2 regions of the Streptomyces sp. NPDC001493 genome follow, and region 2 is predicted to be linked to the other one. Evidence: riboswitches for the same ligand, from Rfam matches in the RefSeq annotation. Region 2 holds a riboswitch; the other holds the start of a gene.
The links. A riboswitch is a leader RNA that binds a small molecule or an ion and turns the genes downstream of it on or off. The one in region 2 is predicted to bind cyclic di-AMP.

Region 1: another riboswitch for cyclic di-AMP. It lies ahead of ACWCWD_RS23630 (M23 family metallopeptidase); the one in region 2 lies ahead of ACWCWD_RS34490 (M23 family metallopeptidase).

Annotation. Positions count from the first base shown of each region.
Region 1 covers NZ_JBSFHV010000017.1:70,385-77,810, reverse strand. The annotation lists gene dxs (1-deoxy-D-xylulose-5-phosphate synthase) at 1-948, shown strand, start outside; gene ACWCWD_RS23655 (aspartate aminotransferase family protein) at 945-2,435, shown strand; gene ACWCWD_RS23650 (helix-turn-helix domain-containing protein) at 2,507-3,115, shown strand; gene ACWCWD_RS23645 (DUF6126 family protein) at 3,189-3,368, shown strand; gene ACWCWD_RS23640 (hypothetical protein) at 3,415-3,813, shown strand; gene ACWCWD_RS23635 (tyrosine-protein phosphatase) at 3,842-4,651, opposite strand; cyclic di-AMP (ydaO/yuaA leader) riboswitch at 5,080-5,236, shown strand; gene ACWCWD_RS23630 (M23 family metallopeptidase) at 5,239-6,102, shown strand; gene ACWCWD_RS23625 (SGNH/GDSL hydrolase family protein) at 6,283-7,107, shown strand; gene ACWCWD_RS23620 (STM4011 family radical SAM protein) at 7,116-7,426, opposite strand, start outside.
Region 2 covers NZ_JBSFHV010000039.1:17,762-25,187, reverse strand. The annotation lists gene ACWCWD_RS34505 (bifunctional acetate--CoA ligase family protein/GNAT family N-acetyltransferase) at 1-2,140, opposite strand, end outside; gene ACWCWD_RS34500 (HPr family phosphocarrier protein) at 2,651-2,932, shown strand; gene ACWCWD_RS34495 (GntR family transcriptional regulator) at 3,100-3,795, opposite strand; gene ACWCWD_RS34490 (M23 family metallopeptidase) at 4,048-4,812, opposite strand; cyclic di-AMP (ydaO/yuaA leader) riboswitch at 4,826-4,993, opposite strand; gene ACWCWD_RS34485 (M16 family metallopeptidase) at 5,206-6,588, opposite strand; gene ACWCWD_RS34480 (M16 family metallopeptidase) at 6,615-7,426, opposite strand, start outside.

The sequences.
Region 1 (7,426 bases), on a different contig from region 2:
CGGGTCGTGGACGTGGGCATCGCCGAGCAGCACGCCGCGGTCTGTGCCGCCGGCATGGCGGCAGGCGGACTGCACCCCGTCGTCGCCGTCTACGCCACCTTCCTCAACCGCGCCTTCGACCAGGTGCTGATGGACGTGGCCCTGCACCGCAGCGGCGTGACCTTCGTGCTCGACCGGGCCGGGATCACCGGCACGGACGGTCCCTCCCACAACGGCATGTGGGACCTATCGGTCCTCCAGGTCGTCCCCGGGCTGCGGATCGCCGCCCCGCGCGACGCCGACCAGCTCCGCGCGCAGCTCCGGGAGGCCGTCGACGTCGCCGACGCGCCCACCGTCATCAGGTTCCCCAAGGAGTCCGTGGGGGAGACGGTCCCCGCCGTCGGACGCGTCGGAGGCATGGACGTCCTGCACCGGAGTGAGCGCCCCGACGTGCTGCTGGTGGCGGTCGGGGCGATGGCCCCGGTCTGCCTGCACGCCGCGGACCTGCTGAAGGGCTCGGGCATCGGGTGCACCGTCGTCGACCCGCGCTGGGTCCGGCCGGTCGACGAGCAGCTCGCCCCCCTTGCCGCGGGCCACCGGCTGGTCGCGGTCGTCGAGGACAACTGCCGTACCGGAGGCGTCGGCTGGGCGGTCGGACAGGCGCTGCGGGACGCGGGAGTGGACGTGACCCTGCGGACCTACGGGATTCCCGAGGAGTTCCTCGCCCACGCCAAACGCGACGAGGTGCTCGCCGACGTCGGACTGACCCCGGTGGAGATCGCGGGCCGGATCGGCGCGGCACTGGCGGGACGGCCCGAAGATCCGGAGCGCCGTACCGACGAGGAGACGGCGGGACCGGAGGCGGTACCGCGACGCGTACCGACGGCCGGGAACGGCACGGAACGAGAGCGGGAGCGAGGACGAGGACGAGTGGAGCGCGGAGAGAAGAAGGGGACGAGCGGGGAATGAAGGACGACAGGGCAGGCGGCGTCGGCAGCACCGGTGCCACGGAGGTCACCGGCATCGCGGAAGGCTCCGGTACCGCGGAGGGCACCCGCCGCGCCGACGGTTCCGGCAAGGGATTCGATCTCGCGACGCTGCTCGCGGAGCGCGGCGCCGAACGCTACGAACTGCACGCGCGCCATCTCAACCACCAGCTGCCGCGCATGCTGCACACCATCGGCTTCGACAAGGTCTACGAACGGGCCGAGGGCGCCTACTTCTGGGACGCCGACGGCAACGACTACCTCGACATGCTCGCCGGATTCGGCGTGATGGGCCTCGGCCGGCACCACCCGGTCGTCCGCAAGGCCCTGCACGACGTGCTCGACGCCTCCCTCGCCGACCTCACCCGCTTCGACTGCCAGCCGCTGCCCGGCCTGCTCGCCGAGAAGCTCCTCACCCACAGCCCCCACCTCGACCGCGTCTTCTTCGGCAACAGCGGCACCGAGGCCGTCGAGACGGCGCTCAAGTTCGCCCGCTACGCCACGGGCAAACCCCGTGTCCTCTACTGCGCCCACGCCTTCCACGGCCTCACCACCGGCTCGCTCTCGGTCAACGGCGAGGACGGCTTCCGCGACGGCTTCGCCCCGCTACTCCCGGACACGGCCATCGCCCTCGGCGACCTCGACGCGCTGCGCCGCGAGCTCAAACGGGGCGACGTGGCGGCGCTGGTCGTCGAGCCCATCCAGGGCAAGGGCGTACTCGCGGCGCCGCCCGGCTTCCTGCGAGAGGCCCAGGACCTCCTGCACCGGCACAAGGCGCTGCTCATCGCGGACGAGGTGCAGACCGGCCTCGGCCGGACCGGCGACTTCTACGCCTACCAGCACGAGGAGGGCGTCGAGCCGGACCTGGTCTGCGTGGCCAAGGCGCTCTCCGGCGGCTACGTCCCGGTCGGAGCCACCCTCGGCAAGGACTGGATCTTCAAGAAAGTCTACTCCTCGATGGACCGGGTGCTCGTGCACTCCGCCAGCTTCGGTTCGAACGCCCAGGCCATGGCGGCGGGGCTCGCGGTCCTCTCGGTCATGGAGAACGAGGAGATCGTCGCCAACGCCCGGCGCACCGGTGACCTGCTGCGGACACGGCTCGGTGCGCTGGTCGACCGGTACGAGCTGCTGCACGAGGTGCGCGGGCGCGGGCTGATGGTCGGCATCGAGTTCGGACGGCCGTCCTCCATCAAGCTGCGCGGCCGGTGGACGATGCTCCAGGCCGCCCGCAAGGGGCTCTTCGCCCAGATGGTTGTCGTACCGTTGTTGCAGAAGCACCGGATCCTCACCCAGGTCTCCGGCGACCACCTCGAAGTGATCAAGCTGATCCCGCCGCTGATCATCGGCGAGGCGGAGGTCGACCGGTTCGTGACGGCCTTCGAGTCGGTGATGGACGACGCCCACAGCGGGGGCGGCCTGATGTGGGACTTCGGCCGCACGCTGGTGAAGCAGGCGGTCGCCAACCGCTGACCACTCCCGGAGCGCTTTGCCTCTGAGGCAAGAAATTTGCCTCAGAGGAAAGTCGGTGGCGCAATGGAGACATGAATCCTCCCGACGGAGGGGTGGCCGACGACCTCCCCGGTGTCGCCCCCCGCCTGCGCGAGCTGCGCCGGAGCCGGAGCCTCACCCTGGAGGCCGCCGCGCAGCGCGCGGGGCTCTCCCCGGCCCATCTCTCCCGGCTCGAAACGGGAAACCGGCAGCCCTCGCTGCCCGTGCTTCTCGGCCTCGCCAGGATCTACGGTACGACCGTCTCCGAGCTCCTCGGCGAGATCCCCCCGGAACGCGACGCGATCGTGCGCGGCGGCCGGTTCGACGGGCCCGAGGCCGACGGCTGGATGTACCGCCGGGCCGGCGGACCCGGCCGCGCCATGCAGGCCCTTCGGGTGCGCGTCCCGTACGGCGCCCAGGGCGACCTGGTGCGGGTCCACCCGGGGGAGGAGTGGCTGTACGTCCTCGAAGGGCGGCTGCGGGTCAGCCTCGGCGAATCCGCGCACGAGCTCGGGCCCGGCGACAGCGCCCACTTCGACTCGCTCACCCCGCACCGGATCGCCGCCGCCGGACCGGAGGGCGCCGAGCTGATCTTCGTACACACCCTGTTGCAGAGCCCCGCCGCCGAGCTGTGCCTCGGCGACGGGACCCGTCGGCGCTGACCGCGCCCGGCACCCCGGTGCCGCGCCCATTCCTCGTACGCCCGGCCCCGGGCGTACGGCAGAGAGGACCGTCATGTCCGATTCGGAGCACTACGACCCGCTCACCCCTCGGCAGCCCGGCGCGACCCGGGACACCCAGGAGCGGAAGATGCCGCGCGGGATGGTCATCCGGCTCGTCGCCTACCTGGTCGCCGGGCACGTCATCGCCGCCTTCCTCTACATCCTGTTCGCCGTCGCCGGGGGCAACCAGTAGAGGAGTCGTCCGGAGCCCCGGCTCCGGCCTCCGTACAGTGGCCCACATGGAGACGATCCTGCGGCACCCCCGGCCCGGACACACATGGGACTGGTGGGCGGTCGACGCCGCGGGCTTTCTCGTGCAGTTCAGCCACGGGCCCGCTCCGGTGCACCTTCTGGCGCACCTGGACCGGGTCGACGCCGCAGCCGCGTGGGCGGAGGAGAACCGGGCCGCGTGGTTCGGCGGTGACTCCGTGCCGCTGCATGCCTTCGACTGCGACGGCGTGTTGCCGACCTACCGGCGGCACGGTGTCCCGGACGCTCCACCGCGGGTGTCCGACGCGCCCGCGGTCGTGGCCGACGTCGCGGTCCTGGTCGAACTCGACCGGGCGGTGGGGAACGCCTGGACGATTCACCTCGATGAGGGGTGGGTCCGGGCGGCCGGGCCGGGATCGTCCGGCTGACCGGCCGCCCGCGACCCGACCGCGAGGCCTACGCCTCGTCCAGCAGCCGCTCGCGCAGCCGCTCCCGGGTCTCGCCGGAGAGCCGCAGCCCCTCGGAGAAGTAGCGCTCCGTCGTGCCCCAGTTCTCCTCGATGGTGGCGAAGGCGGCGTCCAGATAGTCGATGTGCGCCCCGAAGAGCGGGTTGAGCAGGCTCATCACCTCGGTGGAGACCACCGGGTCCGCGCTGTCGCCGCGCCGCAGGCGGTACCGGCGGTGGGCGTCGTTGGACTTGAGGTAGTCCGCCGCGATCGCGTCGCGCTCCACCCCGACCGCGAGCAGCGTCATCGCCATCGTCAGGCCCGCCCGGTCCTTGCCCGCCGCGCAGTGCATCAGCGCCGGCACGCTGTCCTCCGCCAGTGCGTGCAGCACCCGGCCGAGTTCGGCCGTGCGGTCCGTGATGATCGAGCGGTACGAGACGAGCATCCGTTCCGTGCCCTTACCGTCCGCGAGCAGTGAGCGCAGCTGCGCGATGTCGCCCTCGCGCACCAGACGCCAGAAACCGGCCCCGTCGGCGGGGTCGGAGAGCGGGATGCGGACGTTGCGGACGCCCGGCAGCTCCACGTCGAAGCCGTCCAGCTTCTGGTCGGCCGAATTACGGAAGTCGAAGACCGTGTGCAGGCCGAGCCGGCCGAGGAAGACGGCGTCCTCGGCGGTCGCGGCGGCGAGGTGACCGCTGCGGAAGAGCCTCCCGTGCCGTACCCGCCGACCATCGGTGGTGGGCAGCCCGCCCACGTCCCTGAAGTTACGGACCCCGCTCAGCTCGGGTTCGGCCGGCGAGAACTGCGGCACCTGCGTCACAGCGGCTCCTCGGTGCTTCTGCGCGCCGGCGCTGCTCGCCGACGTCGGCTCGTCGCGACCCTACGACATCGCTCCGCGGCGGCGAAGCGGTGGCGGCGGCTCCTCGAAGGCTGAGGAACCGTCATCAGTGATGTGCGCGACATGTCCGTATTGTATGGATTTCCAGCAACATCACCCGTTTTTAGGGGAGATGGTGGGTGATCTGGTGAGCGGGATCATATCCGTGACCGTGCGTGGCCGGGGCGCCGGAGGACTCTCCGTCCGTCGTGCGGAATGCCAAGATCCGTAATCCACGGAGGGTGACCGGAAAAGAGTGCCGAAATCGGCGTGCGGATTCCGTTCCGCTTGCGATGGCTTGTTCCGTCCGGCCCGGCTCGATTACGTTCGCCATCACTCCGGACGGACCGCCTAATCCTGCCGCCGCCCGGAATTCGCACTCACTCATGCGTGGCAGGAGCGGGGGACCCAGGTAAGCCGCCGACCGGAGTTGTTCCGGCCGGCTCGGGGTGAAGTCGCGTTCAGCGCGACCGGGCATCTCCAGCCCGAACCCGACAGCTCACCTCGTAGGCGCCGGAGAGGAATTCCCCATGCCCATCCCGGGTAAGCACCGTCGTAAGAAGTCCGGCCCGATCGCTCGCGGCATCCTCGCCGTCGGAGCCGGCGGCGCCGTCGTCGCCCTGCCGCTCCTCGGAGCCACGGGTGCCCACGCCGCCGAGCAGTCGGCCCCCGTCGCCGCCCAGTCCGCCAAGGCCTACAAGGTCGTCCCCGGCGACTACCTGGCGAAGATCGCCGCCCAGCACAAGATCAAGGGTGGCTGGGAGAAGCTCTACCAGGACAACCGCGAGGTCATCGGCGGCAACCCGAGCCTGATCCTCCCGGGCATGAAGCTGACGCTCGGCGCCCAGGCGTCCGGCTCGGCCTCCACCGCGTCCTCCGCCAAGGCCGAGACCGCGAAGACCGCGGCCAAGACCGAGACGAAGGCCGCCCCGGCGACCAAGACCGAGTCCGCCGCGACCACCACCAAGGCCGCCGACAGCAACAGCACCGGCTGGACCACCCCGATCGCCAACGCGACCGTCACCACCCCGTACCACGCCTCCGGCTCCATGTGGTCCAGCGGTTACCACACCGGCTCCGACTTCAGCGCCGCCACCGGCACCGTCGTCCGCGCCGTCGGCCCCGGCACCGTCGTCTCCGCCGGCTACGACGGCGCCTACGGCAACGAGGTCATCATCAAGCACGCCGACGGCATGTACTCCCAGTACGCGCACCAGTCGCAGCTGATGGTCTCGGCCGGCCAGACCGTCACCGGCGGCCAGCAGATCGGTCTCTCGGGTGCCACCGGCAACGTCACCGGCCCGCACCTCCACTTCGAGATCCGCACCACCCCGAGCTACGGCTCGGACGTGGACCCGATCGCCTACCTGCGTCTCCACGGCGTCTCCATCTGAGACCACTCCCGATGACGGTCGTCACGATCCGTCAGGGCTTCGAGGGGCGGTACGCGCAAGCGTGCCGCCCCTCTACTTATTCCGGCTTTACCAAAACCTGACCGGGTGGTCTATCTCACCCCACGTCAACCCCTTCTTACGGTCGCGTAGGTCACATTGAAAGAGGCAAGATATGTGGCCGTGGCAGACGATTCGAGAATCCAGAAGACAGACATCATCGGGTCGTACGCGGCGATCGGCGACAGTTTCACCGAAGGAGTCGGAGACCCCGGACCCGACGGGACCTATGTCGGCTGGGCGGACCGTTTCGCGGTTCTCCTGGCGGAGCAGCTTCCCGTCCTCGACGAGGCGACGAGCTCCGATTCCCCGCGCGGGGAATTCCGGTACGCCAATCTCGCGGTACGCGGACGACTCCTCGACCAGATCGTCGAGGAGCAGGTCCCCCGCGCCAAGGAGCTCGCACCGGACCTGGTGAGCTTCTGCGCCGGGGGCAATGACATCATCCGGCCCGGCACCGACCCGGACGACCTGGCGGAGCGCTTCGAGCGTGCGGTCGCCGACCTCACCGACGCCGTCGGTACCGTCATGGTCACCACCGGATTCGACACCCGCGGCGTGCCGGTCCTGCGCCACATGCGCGGCAAGATCGCCACCTACAACGTCCACCTGCGGGCCATCGCGGACCGCTACCACTGCCCGGTGCTCGACCTCTGGTCCCTCCGCTCGATCCAGGACCGCCGTGCCTGGGACGACGACCGGCTCCACCTGTCCTCCGGCGGGCACACCCGGGTGGCACTGCGCGCCGCGCAGGTCCTCGGCCTGGAGACCCCGGCCGACCCCGACCAGCCGTGGCCCCCGCAGATCCAGCGGAACACCTTCGAGGTGCGGCGCGACGACATCCACTGGGCACGCGAGTACCTCGTGCCCTGGATCGGCCGCCGGCTGCGCGGCGAGTCCTCCGGCGACGAGGTCGCCGCGAAGCGCCCGGACCTGCTGCCGCTCTGAGCGGGGCGCTACACCAGGGGAAGCCGGAGACGTGACGGGCCCGCCGCGGCGGGCCCGGCCGGCGCCGCCGGAATCCGCTCCAGGACACCCCCGGCGAACACGTCGTACAACGGCAGCGACTCCAGGTGCACGTACCCGATGTGGCAGTCGCAGACCGCCAGCGGGCAGGCCCTCGGGGCGAGCGCCCGGCGGTAGCTCCCGTCGTAGAGACCGCCCAGCTCCTCCTTGACGAAATGACACCGGCGCACGGTGCCGTCCCCGTCCACCGAGATCACCGACTCCCCGGTCCGGCACGGCAGCCCCGCCGAGCGGTGCGGAT
Region 2 (7,426 bases):
CCGACTCGCTCAGCGCGCGGACGGCCCGCTCGGCGGCCGGGTAGGCGGGGATCCGGCCGGTGGGGGCGGGCGTGTGGGCCCCGGGTTCCGCGGACGATCCGGCATCGGGCGGCGGTACGGGGGTGGGCGTCCCGTCGGGAGCGGGCGGGCGCGTCGCCGTCGTACCGGATGCCGAACGGGAGGACGGGGTGACCGCGAGGTCCGCGTCCGGTGCGGGGCCGCCGGGGGCCCCGTCGCCCGCGGGCGTGGTGGGCGGGCGCGTACCGGCCGTGGCCGCCAGGGCCTGGGCGAGTCCGCCGATCTCCAGGTGTACGACGGCCACCGGCTTGGCCGGTCCGGCGGTCCGGGCCGCCACGGCCTCGTGCAGGGCTGCCGCCAGCACCTCGCCGTCGCCGCTCTGCAGCTCTCCCTCGCCCCCGACCAGCGGGATCGCGGTCACGATCACCGCGTCGCAGGCCGGGTCGGCGAGCGCCTCGGCCAGGGCCGCGCGGAAGTCCGCGGGTCCGGCCGCCGTGGTCAGGTCCCGGGGCGGCCGGGGCCGCAGTCCCTCCGTGAGGCAGGCGTCGTACGTGAGCAGCCCGAGCGACTCCGAATTGCCGAGGATCGCCACCCGCGGGCCCGCGGGCAGCGGCTGGTCGGCGAGGAGGAGGGCCGCGTCGATCATCTCGGTCACCGTGTCCACGAGGATCACGCCCGCCTGGCGCATCAGGGCGGAGACCGTGGCGTCGGGAATGCGGCTGACGGGCACGGCGTGGCCGGGCGGGGTGGCGCCGCTGTGCCGGGCGCCCTTGACCACCACGACCGGTTTGACGGCGGCGGTGCGGCGGGCGAGCCGGGTGAACTTGCGCGGGTTGCCGAGCGACTCCAGGTAGAGCAGGGCGACATCGGTGTCGGGGTCGTCGAACCAGTACTGGAGGAAGTCGTTGCCGGAGATGTCGGCGCGGTTCCCGGCCGAGATGAAGGTGGAGAGCGCGGCGCCGCGCCGGTGGAGACCGGAGAGGAGTGCGATGCCGATGGCGCCGGACTGGGTGAAGAGGCCGATGCGGCCGGGCGCGGGCGATTCGGGGGCGAGCGACGCGTTCATCCGGACGGCACCGGAGGTGTTGATGATGCCGAAGGCGTTCGGCCCGATGATCCGCATGCCGTAGGAGCGCGCCTGGCGCAGCAGCGCGCGCTGGCGCTCGCGGCCCTCGGCTCCCCGCTCGGCGTAGTCGGCGGAGAGGACGACCAGGCCCCGCACTCCGTGCTCCCCGCAGTCCGCGACGGCTTCGGGGACCCGTTCGGCCGGGACGGCGATGACCGCGAGGTCGACCGGTTCGCCGATGGAGCCCACCGAGCGGTGCGCGGGGACCCCGTCGACGCTGCCCCGGTCGGGGGCGAAGGCGTGGTTGACGGCGTACAGGCGCCCTGTGAAGCCGGAGTGCCGGAGGTTGCGGAGCACGGTCCGGCCCACCCCGCCGGGGGCGCGGCCGGTGCCGACCACGGCCACCGAGGCGGGGGCCAGGAGCCGCTGGACGGAGCGGGCTTCGGCGCGCTGCTCGCGGGCGCGCTGCACGGCGAGCGACTCGGCGGTGGGTTCGATGTCGAGCGTGAGGTGGACCGAGCCGTCCTCGAAGCTCCGCTGCTGGGTGTAGCCGGCGTCCCGGAAGACCTTGATCATCTTCGTGTTGGCGGGCAGCACCTCGGCGGCGAACCGGCGGATGCCCCGCTCCCGGGCGACCGCGGCGATGTGTTCGAGCAGCACGGAGGCGACACCGCGGCCCTGGTGGGCGTCCTGGACGAGGAAGGCGACCTCGGCCTCGTCGGCGGGCGCGGAGGCGGGCCGGCCCCGGTCGTCGATCCGGTCGTAGCGGACGGTGGCGATGAACTCCCCTCCCACCGTGGCGGCCAGCCCCACCCGGTCGACGTAGTCGTGGTGGGTGAAGCGGTGGACGTCCCGGTCGGAGAGCCGGGGGTAGGGGGCGAAGAAGCGGTAGTACTTCGACTCGTCGGAGACCTGCTCGAAGAAGCTGACCAGCCGTCCGGCGTCGTCCGGGGTGATGGGCCCGATCCGGGCGGTGCCGCCGTCCCGCAGCACCACGTCTGCTTCCCAGTGGTCGGGGTACGCGTGATGCGGACTCTGCTCCGGCGTGGGCTGCATGGGCAAAGCCTACGGCGGTCCCACGTTCCGGGAAGGGTCCGCGCGGGTCGCCCCGCGCGCCCGGGGCGTCCGGGTGGCCGGCCGGCCGCCCGGACCACCGCCTGCACGACTGCTCGCACGACCGGCCTTGCGGTTGTCCGTCCGGCTGCCCCTCCGGCCGCCCGTCCGGTCGGGGTCCGGTTGCCCGTACGGCCACGGCCCGACGGACCGTCCGGTCACCGTCCGGCCGCCGTCCGGACATCGTCCGACTGCCGTACGGACATCGTTCGACCGGCTGTTCGGCCACCGTTCGCCCGGCCGCCGGGCCGCCGTCCGAGGCGGGCGCTCAGGGTCGTACGGGCATCGCCGCGGCCCGGCACGGGTCGCGGCGGATTCGGTGCCGGGGCAGGCTGGGAAGCCCACCGGGCGGCTCCGCCGCCGGGAGGCTACGCAGGTCCACGCCCCCATGACACAATGGTCTAGACAAATCAATTACCGTCAGGACATCGCAGATTCACGAAGGGCAGAACCATGGTTGAGCGCCGCGTCAACGTCGGATGGGCCGAAGGCCTGCACGCCCGCCCCGCTTCCATCTTCGTCCGCGCCGCCACGGCCTCCGGGGTCCCGGTGACGATCGCCAAGGCCGACGGCAGCCCGGTCAACGCCGCGTCGATGCTCGCGGTCCTCGGACTGGGCGCGGAGGGCGGCGAGGAGATCGTGCTCGCCTCCGAGGCGGAGGGCGCGGACGCCGCACTGGACCGACTGGCCAAGCTGGTCGCCGAGGGGCTCGACGAACTCCCGGAAACGGTCTGATCCCCCTCCCGCCGGACTCCGTGAAGAAATTCCTCGCTCGGCCGAGCCGCACCGTCCCTACCGGGCGGGGCGGCTCAGTCATTTCCCGGGCAGCCGTGAGGACGAGAATTCCGACAGCACGAAAAAGCGCCTTCAATTCGCTCTGCTATTTGTATACGGCGCGATTGTTAATGACGGGCACCCGAGGTGTTTACGGGATGTTGCAAAGTGCTCACCCGGGCCTGTTTCACCGCTCGGACCGGCCGGCGCGGCCGGTGCGCGGCCAGGGAACGCTCCGCGTGCTGCACGGCCAGCCCCCTGGCGCGCTCCGCGTCGCCCCGGGCCACCGCGTCCACGAGAGCGCCGTGCTCGGCCCACGACTCGACGGGGCGGACCGGCTGCTCGACGGCGTACATCCAGGCGATCTTGTGCCGGAGCTGCGTCAGCAGCGCGATGAGGCCGGGGCTGCCGGATGCCTGGGCGAGCGTCTCGTGGAACCAGCCGCCGAGGGAACGCAGGTCTTCCCCCTCACCCCGGCGGGCCCTCTCCTGCCCCAGCTTGACCAGTCCGCGCAGGACCTTGAGGTGCGCCTCGGTGCGGCGCTGCGCGGCCCGGGCCGCGCCCAGCGGCTCCAGCAGGAGCTTCACCTCCAGGAGGTCGGCCGCCTCCTGCTCCGTCGGCTCGGCGACGCAGGCACCGGCGTGTCTGCGGGTGACCACGAACCCCTCCGACTCCAGGGTCCGCAGCGCTTCGCGCACGGGCACACGGGAGACGCCGTAACGCCGCGCCAGAAGCTCCTCGGTCAGGCGGCTGCCGCGTTCGTAGACGCCCGAGACGATGTCGTCACGGATTGCCGTGCATACCGAGTGCGCGGGAATGCGCATGTCCGAACCTCCGCCTTAATCCCCGCGAAACGCGGCCGATCGAAGCCTGCACCGTGACTCTATTGCAATCTGAGTGAATTTCCGATGGCGTACCGGAATTCGCACATATCTTTTGCCTGCGGAGCCGGTGGCCGGAGGGGTTTCGGGTGATATGCCGAAGCCCCGGCACGGGCCGGGGCTTCGGGACGGTCGGGGTGCCCGGCAGCGGCCGGGCGGCGGTACCGCGGGGCCGGACGCGTGAGGCGGCCGGGGTCAGACGGTGAGGCCGCGGGCCCGCAGATAGGCCACGGGATCCATGTCGGTGCCGTACTCCGGGCCGGTACGCGCCTCGAAGTGCAGGTGCGGGCCGGTCGCGTTGCCGGTGGCGCCGGAGAGGCCGATCCGCTCCCCGGAGGAGACGCGCTGGCCGACGAAGACACCGAGGGAGGAGAGGTGGCCGTACTGCGTGTACGTGCCGTCCGTCATCCGCAGCACGATGTTGTTGCCGTACGCGCCGCCCCAGCCGGCCTCGACGACCGTCCCCGCGCCCACGGCGAGGACCGGGGTGCCGGTGGCGGCGTGGAAGTCGACGCCCGAGTGGCTGCCGGAGGACCAGAGCGAGCCGCTCGACTTGTAGCCGGTGCTGATGTACGAGCCCGCGATGGGCAGGTGGAAGGAGTTCAGGCGGGCGCGCTCGGCGGCGCGGGCGGCGCGCGCCTTCTCCTCGCGGGCCTCCCTGGCCCGTGCGGCGGCTTCGGCCTTCGCCTTCGCTTCGGCCTTCGCCCTGGCCTCCGCTCCGCGCTGCTGGGCCGCCGCCTGGTCGGCTATCCGGTCCGCGATGGAGTCCCCGAGCGTCACGGCCTCGATGAGGCCGGTCGTACCGGGCGACGGGAGGGTGGAGTCGGCGGCGAGGGCCGGGGAGGCGAGCGAGCCGACGACGCCGGTGGCGGCGAGGGCCGCGACGCCGGCGAACCTGGCGGTGGAGCGCGTCAGACGGCCCGGGGCGCGATGCGTCCCGGTGGCACGGGTGAACGCCATGGAGGAGCGGATCCTTTCCTTCCTTCTCGCCTACCGGGTTAGCTGACGGGTTCGGAGCAGGAAGGTCTCCTACGGGCGTTCGCGCCTCTCACGAGACACGGGTGCCCGATTCACCCCAGGGACTTCGCGGGTCCCCGGCTCCCCAGGCTCGCGCCTGACGGGGACTCGGCGATGACTGTCCGGCACCGCGAGTGCGGTACACAGTCGGCGGACAGCCGGATCGACGCTAGGCCGCGGTGCTTTCGATCACCAAACGGACAGGGAGTTTTGTAGCGTATCCCACAGGGCAGACAGCCACTCTTCATGGCAAAGAGGACAAACGCCGCGACCCCGGCGGGATCTCTCCCACCGGGGTCGCGGCCGGGCCTACCCGGTCGTGTGCTTGACGGCTGGTCAGCCGCTGACGACCGTCACCTCGCCGATGCCCAGCGCACGGACCGGATCGGCGATCTGCGCCGCGTCGCCCACCAGGATCGTCACCAGCCGGTCCACAGGGAAGGCGTTGACCACCGCGGCGGTCGCCTCGACCGTGCCGGTCTCGGCGAGCCGTGCGTACAGGTGGGCCTGGAAGTCGTCGGGCAGCTGCTGCTCGACCTGGTCGGCGAGGGTCGCCGCGACGGAGGCGGCCGTCTCGAACTTGAGCGGAGCCACCCCCACCAGGTTTTGCACGGCGGTCTCGCGCTCGGCGTCCGTCAGCCCGTCCGCCGCGAGGGTCCGCAGGACCTTCCAGAGGTCGTCGAGCGCGGGGCCCGTGGACTCGGTGTCCACCGAGCCGCTGATGGCCAGCATCGCCGCACCGGCGGGGCCGGAATCCGGACCGCCGGCCGTGGAGCGGAGCACCTGGGCGAAGGCGCGTACGCCGTAGGTGTAGCCCTTCTCCTCGCGCAGCACCCGGTCGAGCCGCGAGGTGAGCGTGCCGCCGAGGCAGTACGTGCCGAGGACCTGCGCGGGCCAGACGCTGTCGTGCCGGTCCGCGCCGATACGACCGATGAGCAGCTGCGTCTGCACGGCTCCCGGACGGTTCACGATGACCACGCGGCCGGTGTCGTCCGCGGTGATCGGCGCCACCGGGCGGGGGGTGCCTGCGTCGCCCGACCAGTCGCCGAGGGTGTCGGCGAGCAGGGCGTCCAGGTCGATGCCGGTGAGGTCGCCGACGACGACCGCGACCGCGGTGGCGGGGCGGACGTGGGCGTCGTAGAAGGCGCGCACCGCCGCGGCGTCGATCCGCCGCACGGTGTCCTCGGTGCCCAGACGCGGGCGCGACATCCGGGCGGTGGCCGGGAACAGCTCCTTGGAGAGCTGCTTGGCGGCGCGGCGCGCGGGGTTGGCCTGCTCGTGCGGGATCTCGTCGAGGCGGTTGCCCACCAGGCGCTCGATCTCGCTGTCGGCGAAGGCGGGGGCCCGCAGCGCCTCGGCGACCAGGCCGAGCGCCTTGGCCAGCCGGGAGGCGGGAACCTCCAGCGAGACCCGGACGCCCGGGTGGTCGGCGTGCGCGTCGAGCGTGGCGCCGCAACGCTCCAGCTCGGCGGCGAACTCCTCCGCGCTGTGCTTGTCGGTCCCCTCGGAGAGGGCGCGCGCCATGATGGTGGCGACGCCGTCCAGGCCCTCGGGTTCGGCGTCGAGCGGCGCTTCGAGGTGGATCTCGACCGCGACGACCTGCTGGCCGGGGCGGTGGCTGCGGAGCACGGTCAGACCGTTGGGCAGGGTGCCGCGCTCGGGGGCCGGGAAGGCCCAGGGGCGGGCGGTGCCCGGGGTGGGCTGCGGGTGGAAGTCCATGGCTACTCCAGTCACGGCGGCGTCGCTCACTTGGCGGCCTCCTCGTGGGCGTCGGCGTCCGCGCCGTCCTCGGCACCGGTCTCGTCGGCCGGTTCGACCGGCTCGTAGACCAGCACGGCACGGTTGTCGGGACGCAGCGTGGCCGCGGCGACCTCCCGCACCTCGTTCGCGGTGATGTCGAGGACGCGCCCCACGGCCGTCAGCGCGAGCTGCGGGTCACCGAACAGCACGGCGAAGCGGCAGAGTTCGTCGGCACGGCCGGCGACCGTGCCGAGACGGTCCAGCCACTCGCGCTCCAACTGGGCCTGCGCGCGCTCCATCTCCTCCGGCGTGGGGCCCTCGGCGGCGAACCGCGCCAGCTCCTCGTCGACCGCGGTCTCGATGCTCTCGACCTCCACACCGCCGGACGTCTTGACGTCCAGCCAGCCCAGCGAAGGCGCTCCGGCCAGCCGCAGCAGCCCGAACCCTGCGGCCACCGCGGAACGGTCGCGGCGCACCAGGCGGTTGTGCAGCCGGGAGGACTCGCCGCCGCCGAGAACGGTCAGGGCCAGGTCGGCGGCGTCCGCCTCGCGGGTGCCGTCGTGCGGCAGCCGGTAGGCGGCCATCAGCGCGCGGGCCGGGACCTCCTCATGGACCACTTCCCGCAGCTGCCCGCCGATGGTGCCGGGGAGGGTGCCGTCGCGCGGGGGCTTCTTGCCGTCGTGGGACGGGATGGAGCCGAAGTACTTCTCGATCCAGGCGAGGGTCTGCTCGGGGTCGATGTCGCCGACGACCGAGAGCACCGCGTTGTTGGGCGCGTAGTACGTACGGAAGAACGTCTGCGCGTCCTCCAGCGTCG